3 regions of the Hymenobacter defluvii genome follow, and region 2 is predicted to be linked to each of the others. Evidence: riboswitches for the same ligand, from Rfam matches in the RefSeq annotation. Region 2 holds a riboswitch; each other region holds the start of a gene.
The links. A riboswitch is a leader RNA that binds a small molecule or an ion and turns the genes downstream of it on or off. The one in region 2 is predicted to bind cobalamin.

Region 1: another riboswitch for cobalamin. It lies ahead of metE (5-methyltetrahydropteroyltriglutamate--homocysteine S-methyltransferase); the one in region 2 lies ahead of J4D97_RS04240 (TonB-dependent receptor plug domain-containing protein).
Region 3: another riboswitch for cobalamin. It lies ahead of J4D97_RS03745 (acyl-CoA thioesterase); the one in region 2 lies ahead of J4D97_RS04240 (TonB-dependent receptor plug domain-containing protein).

Annotation. Positions count from the first base shown of each region.
Region 1 covers NZ_JAGETX010000008.1:191,871-196,548, forward strand. The annotation lists gene metE (5-methyltetrahydropteroyltriglutamate--homocysteine S-methyltransferase) at 1-1,695, opposite strand, end outside; cobalamin riboswitch at 1,893-2,087, opposite strand; gene J4D97_RS15135 (3-ketoacyl-ACP reductase) at 2,345-3,061, shown strand; gene J4D97_RS15140 (glycoside hydrolase family 3 N-terminal domain-containing protein) at 3,374-4,678, shown strand, end outside.
Region 2 covers NZ_JAGETX010000002.1:5,759-10,436, reverse strand. The annotation lists gene J4D97_RS04245 (hypothetical protein) at 1-322, opposite strand, end outside; gene J4D97_RS04240 (TonB-dependent receptor plug domain-containing protein) at 349-2,328, opposite strand; cobalamin riboswitch at 2,470-2,701, opposite strand; gene J4D97_RS04235 (DNA-3-methyladenine glycosylase) at 2,851-3,459, shown strand; gene J4D97_RS04230 (class I SAM-dependent methyltransferase) at 3,469-4,678, opposite strand, start outside.
Region 3 covers NZ_JAGETX010000001.1:913,678-918,355, reverse strand. The annotation lists gene J4D97_RS03750 (NAD(P)/FAD-dependent oxidoreductase) at 297-1,877, opposite strand; gene J4D97_RS03745 (acyl-CoA thioesterase) at 2,089-2,496, opposite strand; cobalamin riboswitch at 2,679-2,879, opposite strand; gene J4D97_RS03740 (hypothetical protein) at 2,964-3,323, opposite strand; gene J4D97_RS03735 (MFS transporter) at 3,496-4,678, shown strand, end outside.

The DNA.
Region 1 (4,678 bases), on a different contig from region 2:
GGTCAGCATGCCTTTCACGTACCGCCGGGTTAGGGCCTGGGCGAAGGTGCTCCAGGCCACGGTCATGTCGGCGGGGCGGTGGATGTCGCCGTACAAAATGGGCGGCTTCACGCAGCGCGAGCCGTAGCTCTGCACCCAGCCGTTTTTGGTGAATGCAAAGCCGTCGAGCAGCTCGCCGAAGTACTCTACCATGTCGTTGCGCTCAAACTCGCCGTGTACCAGCACGTCTAGCCCTACCTCCTCCTGCCACCGAATCACGTCGACAGTGGCATTTTGCAGAGCTTCGTTGTACTGCTCGGCAGTCAACTCCCCTTTCTTGAAGCGGGCGCGCAGTTGCCGTATATCCTCCGTCTGCGGAAACGAGCCGATGGTAGTTGTTGGGAAGAGCGGCAACCGCAACTGCGCTTGTTGAAGGGCCTGCCGCACCGCAAACGAGCTCCGGCGGCGGGCATCGGCCTCCGTCACGGCAGCGGTGCGTTCCTTGATGTGCGGGCGGTGAATGCGGTCCGATTTGCGGCGGCTTTCCAGCGCCTGCTGGTTCTGGTGCAATAGGTTCTGATCGCCGTGGTCGGCAATCTGGCGCAACTCCCCTACCTCGCGCAGCTTCTGTTTGGCAAAGGCCAGCCAGTTTTTGATTTCCGGCGTCAGAGTGGCGTCGTTGGTTTCCAGGTCCAGGTCGCAGGGGCTGTGCAGCAACGAGCAGCTAGGCGCCAGCAGCACCCGCTCGGTGCCCAGCGCCGCTACGGCTTTTTCAATCAGCACCAACGACGCCTGATAGTCGTTTTTCCAGATGTTGCGGCCGTCTACCACACCCAGCGACAGGCTCAGCCACTGCGGTACCAGTGGCAGCACGGCCGCTAGTTGTTCCGGCGCCCGCACCAAGTCCACGTGCAGGGCGCTGATGGGTAGGCTCACGGCCAGCGCGGCGTTGTCGCGCAACCCTTCGAAATAAGTCGCTACGAGCAGCTTAAGGCCAGGGCAGCTTCGCGCCAGTTTGGCATAGGCAAACAGATAAGCCTCTTTTTCGGCCGCTGTCAGGTCGAGAGCCAGGTAAGGCTCGTCGAGCTGCACCCAGGTGGCGCCGTACTGGTGCAGCCGGGTCAGCACCTCCACGTACACGGGCAGCAACTGCTTCAGCAGCTCGATGCGGTGGAAGCCTTCTCCCTTTTCCTTGCCCAGCAGCAGGTAGGAAACCGGCCCCAGCAGCACCGGCTTGGGCGTGGTATTGAGCGTGTTGCGGGCGTGAATAAACTGCTCGAAAATGTGCTCGGAGAACAGCCGAAACTCCTGGTCGGCTGTGAACTCGGGCACGAGGTAGTGGTAGTTGGTGTCGAACCACTTTGTCATCTCCATCGCCGTGACATCGAGGCCGTTGCGCTGGTAGCCGCGGGCCATAGCAAAGTACAGATCCAGCGCCGTGTTCTGCGGATTTTCGCTGAGCACGGGCGTGTAGCGCCGCGGAATGGCCCCTACCATCAGGCTAGTGTCCAGCACCTGGTCGTAGTAGCTGAAGTCGTTGCAGGGAATCAGGTCGAGGCCGGCTTCTTGCTGCAACTGCCAGTTGTGCTGGGCAATGCGGCGGGCAGTGGCCTGCAATTCGGCTAGCGTCAGTTGGCCCGACCAGTATTTCTCACTGGCTTTTTTTAGTTCGCGCTGGCTACCAATGCGCGGGTAGCCGAGGTTGTGCGTAAGCATAGTGCTTGGGTTGAAGGGAACAATAAATTGATTATTGTTCTCGCAACGAGTACGTTACGTGCCCAACACAGCGTATGGCCTACCCTGCACCCTACCATCCGGCGCGCATACGCACGCGCCAGCCTCCACCCCGCGGAGGCCCTGAAAAGACAGCAGTATGCAATTGACCAGACTACTGCTTCAGAGCGCGGAAGCATACGTCAAGGCGTAGAAAGGCAAGTCTCCTGGCTTGTACCATTACGATCATCCTTCTCATTCTGCCTGGCAGAACAATGGACGTGCTACGGATCGTAACTTGCTTGGGTACTTACAGTTGCGCGACAGCCCGTGATTCACACACGGTTCCTTATTAATTCCGGTATTACCCGAAAACCCCTCTACGGCAATTGATATTGCAAAGAACTAGGGGCAATGATACGCGAAATTTCCGGCGCAACAACTCGGCGGCTGGCTGGTTAAGGCTACTCATCACCGTTCAAAGTTCGTACGGTGTAGAGACGCATACTTGCGTCTCGTCGTTGAGCGACACCTGTTCATCATTAAATAACAGCCAATACAAACAACATCAGCAACGACGAGACGCAAGTATGCGTCTCTACACCGCGCAGAGGCTACCACTCAACTCTTTTTATTTATCCCCCCTACTCACATGGAAAACCTCACCGGAAAAATTGCCCTCGTAACGGGCGCTGGCAAAGGCATTGGCCGCGCCGTAGCCGTGGCTCTGGCGCAAGAAGGTGTACACGTGGGCCTGCTGGCCCGCTCTGAAAACGACCTGCGCGAAGTAGCCGCCGAACTAGAAAAACTGGGCGTGAAAACGGCCGTTGTCACGGCAGATGTGGCCGATCGTGCCGCCGTAGAAGCTGCCGCGGCACAGGTGCAACAGCAGCTTGGCACCATTGATATTCTCATCAACAACGCCGGTACGGCCGCGTTCGGCAAGTTTCTGGAGCAGGAGCCGGAAGCCTGGGAAAACATTATCCGGGTGAACCTCATGGGCGTGTACTATGCCACCCGCGCCGTACTACCCGGCATGATTGAGCGCCAGACCGGCGACATCATCAACATTTCGTCTACGGCTGGGCAGCGCGGGGCGGCGGCTACCAGCGCCTACTCGGCTTCCAAGTTTGCCGTGCTCGGCCTCACCGAGTCGCTAATGCAGGAGGTGCGCAAGCACAACATTCGCGTGTCGGCCCTCACGCCCAGCACCGTGGCTACCCCGCTTGCGCAGGAGCTGAAGCTTACGGATGGCAACCCGGAGAAAGTGATGCAGCCGGAAGATTTGGCCGAGTTCATCATTGCCCAACTGAAGCTGAACCGCCGGGTGTTTGTGAAGGAAGCCGGTTTGTGGAGCACCAATCCGTAGCTCTCAGGTAGGCTCTGACAAGAACGTCCTTTCGACCAGCGGGAGAAATCGCGCGTGCCGCTAATAGATAGTAAATGTCATGCTGAGCTTGTCGAAGCATCTCTACCACAACGGTAATCTCAATTGTCAGGAATTACTCACGGTAGAGATGCTTCGACTCCGCTCAGCATGACGTTCTTATTATCAGCATGCGCGATTTCTCCCGCTGGTCGAAAGGACGGTCTGCGTTTACAAAAGGGCATTCTGTGCAACTATTTCCTTCTCTATTCCTCTATTTTCGCAACTTACGTGTCTCAACCGTTGCGAAATACCTTGCCTACCTCTCGTTTTCCACTGCTCCTGTTGCTGCTGCTGACGCTGCTGCACACCCCGGACGTCTCTGCTCAGCGGCGGCGCAAGCAAGCCAAAACTCCTCCCACAGCCGCTTCGCTGCATGCGCCGGTGCCGTTTGCGCCCCAGCTTAGTTCGCGTTGGGTTGATTCGGTGATGGCGACGCTGACGCCTGACCAACGCGTGGCGCAGCTGTTTATGGTGGCTGCCTACTCCAACCGCAACCGCGTGTTCGAAGACTCGGTGTCGGCGCTCATTCAGCAGTATGGGATTGGGGGGCTTATCTTCTTTCAGGGCGGCCCGGTGCGGCAGGCTAAGCTGCTAAACCGCTACCAAAGCCAGAGCAAAGTACCGCTGCTGGTGGCGCTGGATGGCGAGTGGGGCCTGGGCATGCGCCTGGATAGCACCATCCGGTTTCCCTACCAGATGAGCATGGGCGGCATTCGCGACAACCAGCTCCTCTACGACATGGGCCAGGAAATTGCCCGCGAGTTCAAGCGCATTGGCATGCACGTGAACTTTGCGCCGGTGGTAGACGTGAACAACAACGCCGCCAACCCCGTGATTGGCTACCGCTCGTGGGGCGAAAACCGCGAGGACGTCACCGAGAAAAGCTACCAGTACATGCGCGGTATGCAGGACGCCGGTGTGCTAGCTGTGGCCAAGCACTTCCCCGGCCACGGCGACACCGACACCGACTCGCACCTAGCCCTACCCCTCATTCGGGTAGACCAGCGCCGCATTGATACGCTGGAGCTATTTCCTTTCAAGAGCCTCATTAAGCGCGGCTTGGGTGGCATGATGGTGGCCCACCTCAACATTCCGGCCCTCGATAGCACCGGCCTACCCTCCACCCTCAGCAAGCCTATTGTGACGGGTTTGCTTCAGGAGAAGCTGGGTTTCGATGGTATGATCTTCACCGACGCCATGAACATGAAGGGCGTTATCAGCAAGTACCCGCCCGGCGAGGCCGACGTGCGCGCCTTGCTGGCTGGTAACGACATTCTGGAGTTCTCGAAGAACATTCCGCTGGCCCTGCGCATGGTGCGCGAGGCCATCAACCGTGGCGAGCTGACGCAGCAGGAAATAGACCGACGCTGCCGCAAGGTACTGGCCCTCAAGCAGTGGTCCGGCCTCGACCACTACCGCCCTGTGGAGCTGAAAAATCTGTACGAAGACCTAAACACGCCCCACGCCGAGTACCTCACGCGCCGCCTCTCGGAGCTAAGCGTAACGGTGCTGCGCAATCAGCAGCAAGCCCTACCCCTGCAACGCCTCGACACGTTG
Region 2 (4,678 bases):
ACGATACCACTTCAATCTTACGGCTGTTATTTACCACGATATAGCCCAGGTCGCCTACCACGGTCATTGACTGCGCCACATCACCCAGGACACGGTTATTCACTGAACGAAACAGCGCCGCGTTGGTAATAGCACTTACACTACTGTTGAAGCCCACTATCTCGGCATTAGACCGATTGAAGTTGCCTTCCTGCACGATAAACACATTGCTACCGGCCGGCGAAGCGTCGTTATCGTTGTCTGGGTCGCAGCTCCAGAGAGTCAGGCCGCTGGCCAGGATGAAGGCCGTGCGGGCACTCAGGGAAAGAAAACGTTGTGTCATATAAAAGAAAAGTGTGAAAAGTAGAATCAGCGCCAGCTCACGCGCAGGCTCAGCACGCCGTTGCGCGGGGGCATGGCGCGGGCTTCGTAGCTGTTATAAGTGAGGTTGGTGAGGTTGAAGCCCTGCACCAGCGCGGTCAGGCTCCAGGTGCTGCGGGTAGTGAAGGTGTAGCCCAACGACCCACTTAGCAGAAAGTAGGAGGGTAGGAATGTAGTAGCCGAGGCATCGGTGTAGCGGAAGCTGGTGAAGGTGCTCTGCGTGAGCAGCTGCCACCCGCGCCAACTCTGGCGCGTGGTGAACGCCACCGTGTGCAAGGGCACATAGGGCAATTGCACACCCACTGGGTCAGGGTCGAATGTGTAGCCACTCACCTTCTGCGACTGGGTATAGGCGTAGGCCGCCCGCGCCGTGAGGGTGTAGCGCCCCGGCTGCCAGCCCAGTTCCGAACTCAGCTCTATCCCCTGAGCCCGCACCCGGCGCAGGTTGCGCGGCGACCAGTAGCTTACCGTGTCGCCGGGCAGCCACTGCACCCAGTTGCGCACCTGTTGGCGGTAGGCCGTCAGTTCCGTCACCAGCGAGAGGGTAGGAATAGGCTTGAAAGTGTGCTGCACGCTGCCCTCGTAGCCCTGGCTGGTTTCAGGCAGCAGGTTGGGGTTGCCGCCGGGGCGCCAGTATCGCTCGTTGAGGGTAGGCACACGGTAGCTGCGGGCTGCGCTGCCTTTTAGCACCAACGTATGGGTGTCGTGTTGCCACACCTGCCACTCGCCGCCCAAGGTAGGAGCCAGTGGCGGCCGCCTACCCGGAATAAACGCCTGTCGGATATTGGCCGTGAGGCGGAGGGTAGACGTAGGGTCGTAGCGCACGAGAGCGTAGCCCGAGAAGCGGTTTTCGGTGAGGTCTTGGCCGTAGCCATCTACCCGTGCGGCAAAGTGCTGCGCCTCGCCGCCTACCCGCACGCTCAGGTTGGAGCGGAGTTGTAGGCTGTGGTCGGCCTGTATTTGGCTGGTGCGCACCCGCGAGTTGCTCTGCGCCACGGTGTTGCTGCGGTAGTTCAGAATATCCTCAAACCACGCCATGCGCACGCCCGTTTCGTGGCGGCCGGCCACGTGGCGGTAGCCGGCAAACAACCGACGGCTCTGGTCGCGCTCCTTGGCATTGTCGTTAGCGGCCCCAATAGCGGGCTGAATGCGGCGGTCGGCGTCTGTCAGCCACACGGCGCCCATCAACTCGCCGTGCTGGCCCAGGCGCAGGGTAGCATCTTGGGTGAGGCTCCATTGCCGGTAGGCGGCGTTGGTCTGCCGGCGTTCCACCAAGCCGTCAATCGTGCGCTCCTGGTAGGGGAAATCGTTCTGGCCCTCACGATACGAAGCAGCCGTGCGCAAGGCCAGTTTATCGTTGCTGAAGCTGTTCTCGACGCTTCCAGCCCGCATTCCATAGTTGCCCACATCGGCCTGCGCCTGCCCGCGCCACCCCGCTCCCCACTGCACCGGCGACGATAGCAGCACCGTGCCTCCTAAAGCGCCATTGCCGTACACCGCGCTGGCCGGCCCGGGCTGCACCGTAATTCGGGTAGCCCCATTCACGGGTAGCAGGGCAAAATCGGCTTCGCCCAGGGTAGGCAGGTTGATGTTGAAGCCGTTCCAGAGCACGGCCGTGTGGCGAGCCGAGGTGCCGCGCAGCGTGATGGACGACAGCTGCCCCGGCCCGTAATTCTTCAGATAAATGGGGGTAAGCCGGCTCAGCGCCTCGGCCAGCGTGCCCGCTGGCAGCTGGTTCACGGCCACCGAATCGAGGGTAGTGCGGCGGCTGCCCACGGCGTAGCGGCTCAGGCGGGCGGCTTCTACCACGGCCGTGGGTAGCAAATGTGGCGTGGTAGCGCTGGTATCAATGGGTGCGCGCTGGGCCTGCACTGCTGCGGTTGGCAACAGGCTTGCTGCCACCGCCAGCACGCGTAGCGTGCGGGTAGGGGTGGAAGAAGTAGCGCGTAAAAAACGTATCCGAACCAAAATTTCCGGGGTAGGAAAAGTCAGTTCAAAACTCCGCTGCGAGCCGAAACCCGCCACGTAGCCGAGGCCGAAAACAGAAAAAACCAGGAGGCCGAGGCCGCCCGCTGCATTCGTTCTCCGCCCTTCCACCGAAGGCGCTGAACATGGGGAAACGTAGTGGCAGGTCTCCTGGCTTGCTTCGGGCACATCGCCTTCCCATTTCTCCGGCTAAGTTTCGTGATCGAAACCTGGCGTTCTGCGAAACAGTGGCAGCTGCGTGATGCGCCCACTCTCGAAGCGTACAGTTGCGGGGACAGCTCCGGCCTTGAACCGGATTCCCTTTTCAGCCTCGCCCCGCATTTAGGGTCCGGCCACCGCTACGCCACAAAGATACTGTCTGAACCACGGATTCGCTCGGATTTTTCGGATTACACGGATTTCGTGGATGGGGCTGTTAGAAAGCTCAGGATGATAGGGTAGGCGATGGGCGAAAAAACTCTCGTTCACAAAAATTCGTGTAACCCTCAACATCCAAGCGAATCCGTGGCCAATATAATTTCCGCCGCTTTCTTCCAGCGCCCCGACCCTACCCTAATTGCCCGCGAACTTCTGGGGAAGTACGTCTTCTCCCGCATTGATGGCGAGCTAACCGGCGGCCGCATCGTCGAAACCGAAGCCTACTCTCACGAGGGCGACAACTCCCTCACAATGCACCTGAAGCGGCGCGGTCAGCACGGACAGGCGCTATATGAGCCGGGCGGCCGCGCCTACCTCTACACAGTGTACCAGCGGCACACGCTGTTCAACATCGTCAGCAACGCCGCCGATATTCCTAATACTGTCCTGATTCGCGCCATTGAGCCTACCGTGGGCATTGATACGATGCTCCGCCGGCGTGGTCTAGCGGCCATAGCCCGCAACCTGACGGCCGGCCCTGGCTTGCTCACGCAGGCGCTAGGCGTCACGCCCGCCCTCACCGGCACCGATCTGCAGGGCGACGTGCTTTGGCTGGAAGACCACGGCGAGGACGTGCCCGACACGCAGGTACGCGCTAGCGCCAGAGTAGGGCTGGCCTACGCTGGCGCGGAGGCGGCTGGCCTACCTTGGCGCTTCCGCATCAAGGATAGCCAGTGGACCAGCCCGGCCAAATAGTACGGTATACTAAGCCAATTGGGTAGCCGCTACTAGCTCTCCACTCCAACGCTTCACCTTTTCGCACACCAATACCATTAGGCGGCCCCGCAAATCGGTGGTAGCAAACAAATAGATGTGGCCGCCCTCCCGGATGCCGGTGCGTTGCCGGAATACGGCTACCGTATCTGGGAAATTGCGGGTAGTAACGTGTGCACGCGCTTCGGGGCCAAGGTAGGGTAGAAGAGCATCGGCATCATAACGCTCCACCGCCTGAATGCGGAAGATTCGACCCGGAAAGTCCGCACGCAGGTCGTCGGCCATATACAAGTGGCTATGCTGGTGCAGTTTCAGTAGCTCGAAGGCATTGCCGATGCTACGGAACGCTCCTGCTTTCAGGATGGCCGCGTTGGGTTCGTAGAGGTACTGCCCCATCTGCGGCTCGGCGTAGCGCGATATGGCGCGGGCTTCGCGGGCGCGGTTCAGGCGGAACTCCTGCTGCTCGCCGGTGCGGGTCAGGTTCACGGCGTAGCGCTCGGGGTCTACGGCGGGTTCTTCGCCTAGCTCATACAGCACCTCCTTACACTCGTTATCCACAGCTAGCACCCACAACCGACGCACATGCTTCAATTCCTGAATGGCTAGCTCAATATCGAGCATGGGTGAGGTTTTGAGCAGGATGCGCGGGGCTTTGTGCAGCAGCAGGGGTAAGATACGTAGCACATCCGGCTCGCAGTCCTGCAACCGGAAAATCTTGCGCGAGGCGGTGTCGCGGCGGGCCGGATCGAGGTAGAGCCAGTCAAACGTATCCGGTGTGCTTTTTAAAAATGACAGGGCATCAGTAGTGTGGTAGTGCACATTGCGCACACCTAGCAGACCCAAATTGTACTGCACCACCTCAGCTAACTGCGGATTTCGCTCCACATAGTGCACCTCGGCTACGTGGCTGGCAAAGTAGCAGGTATCTACACCGAAGCCGCCCGTGAGGTCGGCTAAGCGTTGCCCGCCAACCAACTCGGCCTTAAAAGCTGCCGTGCGGTCCGACGAAGCCTGCTCCACCGACAGGGCCGGCGGAAAAATCAATTCGGGGTTTTCGGCCCAGGCGGGCAGCTTGGTGCGCGCCTTTTGGCGGGCCTGAATCTGGCGAACCAGCTCGGGGACGGGGAGTCCCGGAAAGCGGCGGGCCTGCAACGCCAGCTGGGCCGGGTCGTGGTGCAGGTGGTCGGCTACATACTGCCGG
Region 3 (4,678 bases), on a different contig from region 2:
GACTCCAAACTTGGAGCACACGCAGCGTAAAAAGCAGGTAGGGAATTCGGTTTCATACAGGTAATTATACGTAGTAAGCGTGGCAGTAGGCAGCAGCGACGACACGTTGCCACAAGAAACAGGAAACTACTTTCATGGGGTTGATTCCTGCTATAAAGGCTGACTTGGTCGTTTTCGCTTAGGTAGAAGTCAGCGGTTTATCCTAATCTGTTCATTAACATCTACAAAGCAAAAAGGTGTTGTCGGTTAAACAACACCTTATTCCAACAGCCAAACCAGCCAGGTATTTGCTCCAATTAAAGCGCTAAGCTCCCACTAACTGCCTCTGCGCACCGCTCGCCGTCCATGGCGGCCGATACGATGCCGCCGGCGTAGCCTGCACCCTCGCCGCACGGAAACAAGCCGCGCACCACCGGGTGCTGCAACGTGTCCCGGTCGCGGGGAATGCGCACCGGTGACGACGTGCGGCTCTCTACCCCCACAATCTGCGCGGCGTTGGTGGCATAGCCCGGAATCTTGCGCCCAAAGTTTTCGAAGCCCTGCCGCAGCCTGCCCGCCAGGTTTTTGCCCAGCACCTTGTCCATGGGCACCGATACCAGGCCGGGTTGGTAGGATGTGTCTAGTAGCTCCGCCGACACCTTGCTTTTTAAGAAGTCGCCCAGGCGCTGGGCGGGGGCTACCTGGGTATTGCCGGCCAGCTGGCAGGCGCGTTGCTCTATTTGTTGTTGCAAGCGCAGGCCAGCCAACGCACCGTGCTGGCGCACGTCCATATCCTCCAGCTCCACGGCCGTCACGATGCCGGAATTGGCATACTGGGAGTCGCGGCGGCTGGGGCTCATGCCGTTGACTACCACCTCGCCGGGGGCAGTGGCGGCGGGCACAATAAAGCCGCCGGGGCACATGCAGAACGAAAATACGCCCCGCTGCCCGCCCTGGCCCTGGGTCTGGTGCACCAAGGCGTAGGAAGCGGCCGGCAGTAGGCCACGGTCGGGGAGGCGGTACTGGGCGCGGTCGATGAGCTGCTGCTGGTGCTCCACGCGCACGCCCAGGGCAAAGGGCTTGGCCTCGACGAGCACACCGCGGCGGTGCAGCAGTTCGTAAATGTCGCGGGCCGAGTGGCCGGTGGCCAGAATCACGGCATCGGCCAGCAACTCCTCGCCCTGGGCCGTGACCACGCCACGCAGATGGTTGCCGGTCAGCACCAAATCGTCTACCCGCGTATCAAACCGCACCTCGCCGCCAGCCTGCCGCACCGAGTCGCGCAGGGCGGCTACCACGGCCGGCAGCTTGTTGGTGCCGATGTGGGGGTGGGCATCGACCAGAATATCGGGGGTAGCGCCGTGCTGCACCAACAGGCGCAGGATGCGCTGCACGTCGCCGCGCTTGGTGGAGCGGGTGTAGAGCTTGCCGTCGGAGTAGGTGCCCGCGCCGCCTTCGCCAAAGCAGTAGTTGGAATCGGGGTTAACGAGCTGTTGCTTGTTGAGGGCCGCCAGGTCGCGGCGGCGGGTGCGCACGTCTTTGCCGCGCTCCACTACAATGGGCCTGATGCCCAGCTCAATAGCCCGTAAGGCCGCGAACAACCCAGCCGGACCAGCACCCACAATCAGCACCGTGCGGCGGGCGCGACTTACATCCGGAAACTGAAACCAGGGTCCGAACAACTCGGCTGGCGGTGTCGTGCGGTAGATGTCGGCGCGCAGGCGCACCAGCGGCTGCCGGCCGCGGGCGTCGATGCTGCGCTTGCGCAGGTGCACAAAATCGGCTTGGCCGGGGCGCAAGCCAGCCGCGGCTAGCAGGGCTTCGTAGCGGGTCAGCTCGTCGTAGGCTTGCTCGGGCGCAAGCAGCAGCTCGACTTCCTGGGGGGAAGGGGTATGCATGGGTGAAAGGGAGTTAACCTTTAAACCGAAGTAGGAAAAGGATTGCAAAGATACGGCAGGAGTGGCAGCTTGTCATTTCGAACGCAGTGAGAAATCTGAAGTATTCCTGCTGATCGGATTGTAGGCACACGCAAGATTTTTCCTGTCTACCTGATGGGTAGAGTAGTCTGATGTGTTCCAGATTTCTCACTGCGTTCGAAATGACAAGCTGCTACCCTACCGCCTCCACGGGCGTGTCCAGAATACGGACGGGGCGCTTGTTTTCATCAATGGCCACGAACGTGAATACGCCCGAAACGGCCTTTTCGCGCTCCTCGGAGTACATCTGCTCCACAAACAGGTCCACGCGTACTTTCAGGCTGGTGTTGCCCACGTGCTCCACGCGGCCAATCAACTCCACCAGCGTGCCGCCGGGAATGGGATGGGTGAAATCAACCCGCTCGGACGAGACGGTTACCATTTTCAGGCGCGAAAAGCGGGTGGCTGCGATGAACGCTACCTCGTCCATCATGTGCAGGGTAGCCCCGCCGAACAGCGTGTCGTAGTGGTTAGTAGTGTTGGGGAATACGGCTTTGAAGATGCGCGTCTCGGCGCGGGTAATTTTTTCTTCGAGGGTCATCACAACGGAGTGAAAGGGTGAAACGCCCTTCGACAGCTTTCCGCAGGAAGCCAAACCACAACCAAGCCGATAGGGGGGTAGGGAGATACGCGCACGATTTCTGGCCGGCGGCGCGGGGCGCTCCGGGGCGGGTCGTATGCTTCCTCAATACCCGACAACGGCCCCAGGCGCGGGGGCTACGCATTGTCAGTCAGCGGCAGGCAGATTTTCTGACTTATACCTCCTAATCGCCCAACTCTTCTCGCCCGGCCGTGGGGCCAGGCAATGGGTAGCAAGCGGGGACCCTGCGGTGGTACTTACAGTAGCGCGTCTGTTCGGGAGTTGCACCCGATTCCCTTTTCAGGCCACTCCCAGGGGCGGCCACCTTCCGTTGTCTGATGGAAAACAGGCAAAGAACAACTGTCGGCAAAGGTAGGCGCTGGCGCGGGAATAGCAGCAGACGCCCGCGTCGTACCAAAAGCAACCTGCTATTGAACGCGGTATGTAGTCACAAAAACTGCATTATATGCCGGCAACATCGTTGTGCAAGCGCGGTCCTCGCTCGCTTTGGCCTTACGAATAGTAACATATAAGGTAGTGCCTTTGGCCAGTGTGGTGGGCAGATTCAGGCCGTAGTAGCTGCCACTAGCGGAAGCAGCGCTAAGTGACGAGCCGAACATTTTCCCTACTTCTTCATTTTTCTGAGTATTGGAAAAGTGTAGCAAGGGCAAGCGGCAGTCACCGCCGATACCTTGGGCTATTACCTCGTATTCCTTCGGTGCAGCATCGTCTTTCTGGCAGCCAAACGCTACGAGTAGAATGCTCAGCAATAGCAAATAACGTATCATGGCAGCAGGGTTTATCAATATAGAATACTAACTAGTGGGGGCTTTCGGAGAAAACTACACCACAGATACTAGAGAACTGATAAGGCAAGAATGGTTGCAGGCGTAGCATCTGAATTGGTGTGATAAGCCATTTCAACGTCTCCCAAAAACAAAGCCTCCGACGACTATTTGCATGACAACAACTCCTGCCCGCACGATGGCCTCGCGGGTGAAATCCATCTTCAGCGGCTCCATCGGCAACCTAGTGGAGTGGTACGATTGGTACATCTACTCGGCGTTTGCGCTGTATTTCGCGCCGGCGTTTTTCCCCAAAGGCAACCAAACGGCGCAGCTGCTGAACTCGGCGGCCATCTTTGCGGTGGGCTTTCTGATGCGGCCGTTGGGTGGCTGGCTGCTGGGCCTCTACGCCGACCGTCGGGGTAGGAAAGCAGCCCTGTTGCTATCGGTGCTGCTGATGTGCGCCGGCTCCCTACTCATTGCCCTCACACCCGGCTACGCCACCATTGGGGTGTTTGCGCCAGTGCTGCTAGTGGTGGCGCGGCTACTACAAGGCCTGAGTGTGGGCGGCGAATACGGCACCTCGGCCACCTACCTCAGCGAGATGGCCGATCAGAAGAACAGAGGGTTCTTTTCCAGCTTTCAGTACGTGACCCTGATTGCCGGTCAACTGGTGGCGCTACTGGTGCAATTGGGTTTGCAGGCCGTGCTCACGACTGAGCAGTTGCATGCGTGGGGCTGGCGTGTGCCCTTCGTTATTGGGGCCGGGGCAGCGGTAGTCGCCTTGTTTCTGCGCCGGCACATGGAGGAAACCGACGCCTTTGTGAAGAATGACCAGCCTGCGGGAGCAGCGCTAAAGAAAGAAGAAAGCAAGCTGCGCGTGCTGATGCGTTACCCTCGCGAGGTGCTCACGGTAGTGGGCCTCACACTGGGCGGCACCATTGTGTTCTACACATTCACCACGTACACGCAGAAATTTCTGGTGAACACGGCGGGGTTCACTAAGGACCAAGCTACGCTAGTGTCGTTTGGGGCGCTAGCCGTGGCCATGGTGCTGCAACCCGTGGTAGGGGCGCTATCGGATAGGGTAGGACGGCGGCCGGTGCTGCTGGCCTTTGGGGTAGGCGCCACGCTGGGCACTGTGCCACTGATGACAGCCTTGGGCCACGCTACCACCACCTGGGGCGCATTCGGCCTGCTGGTCATCGCCATGCTGATTATGAGCGGCTACACGGCCATCAACGCCGTGGTGAAAGCCGAGTTGTTTCCGACCGAAATCCGGGCCTTGGGGGTAGGACTGCCGTATGCCCTCACGGTTGCTATCTTCGGAGGCACGGCCGAGTACGTGGCGCTGCTGG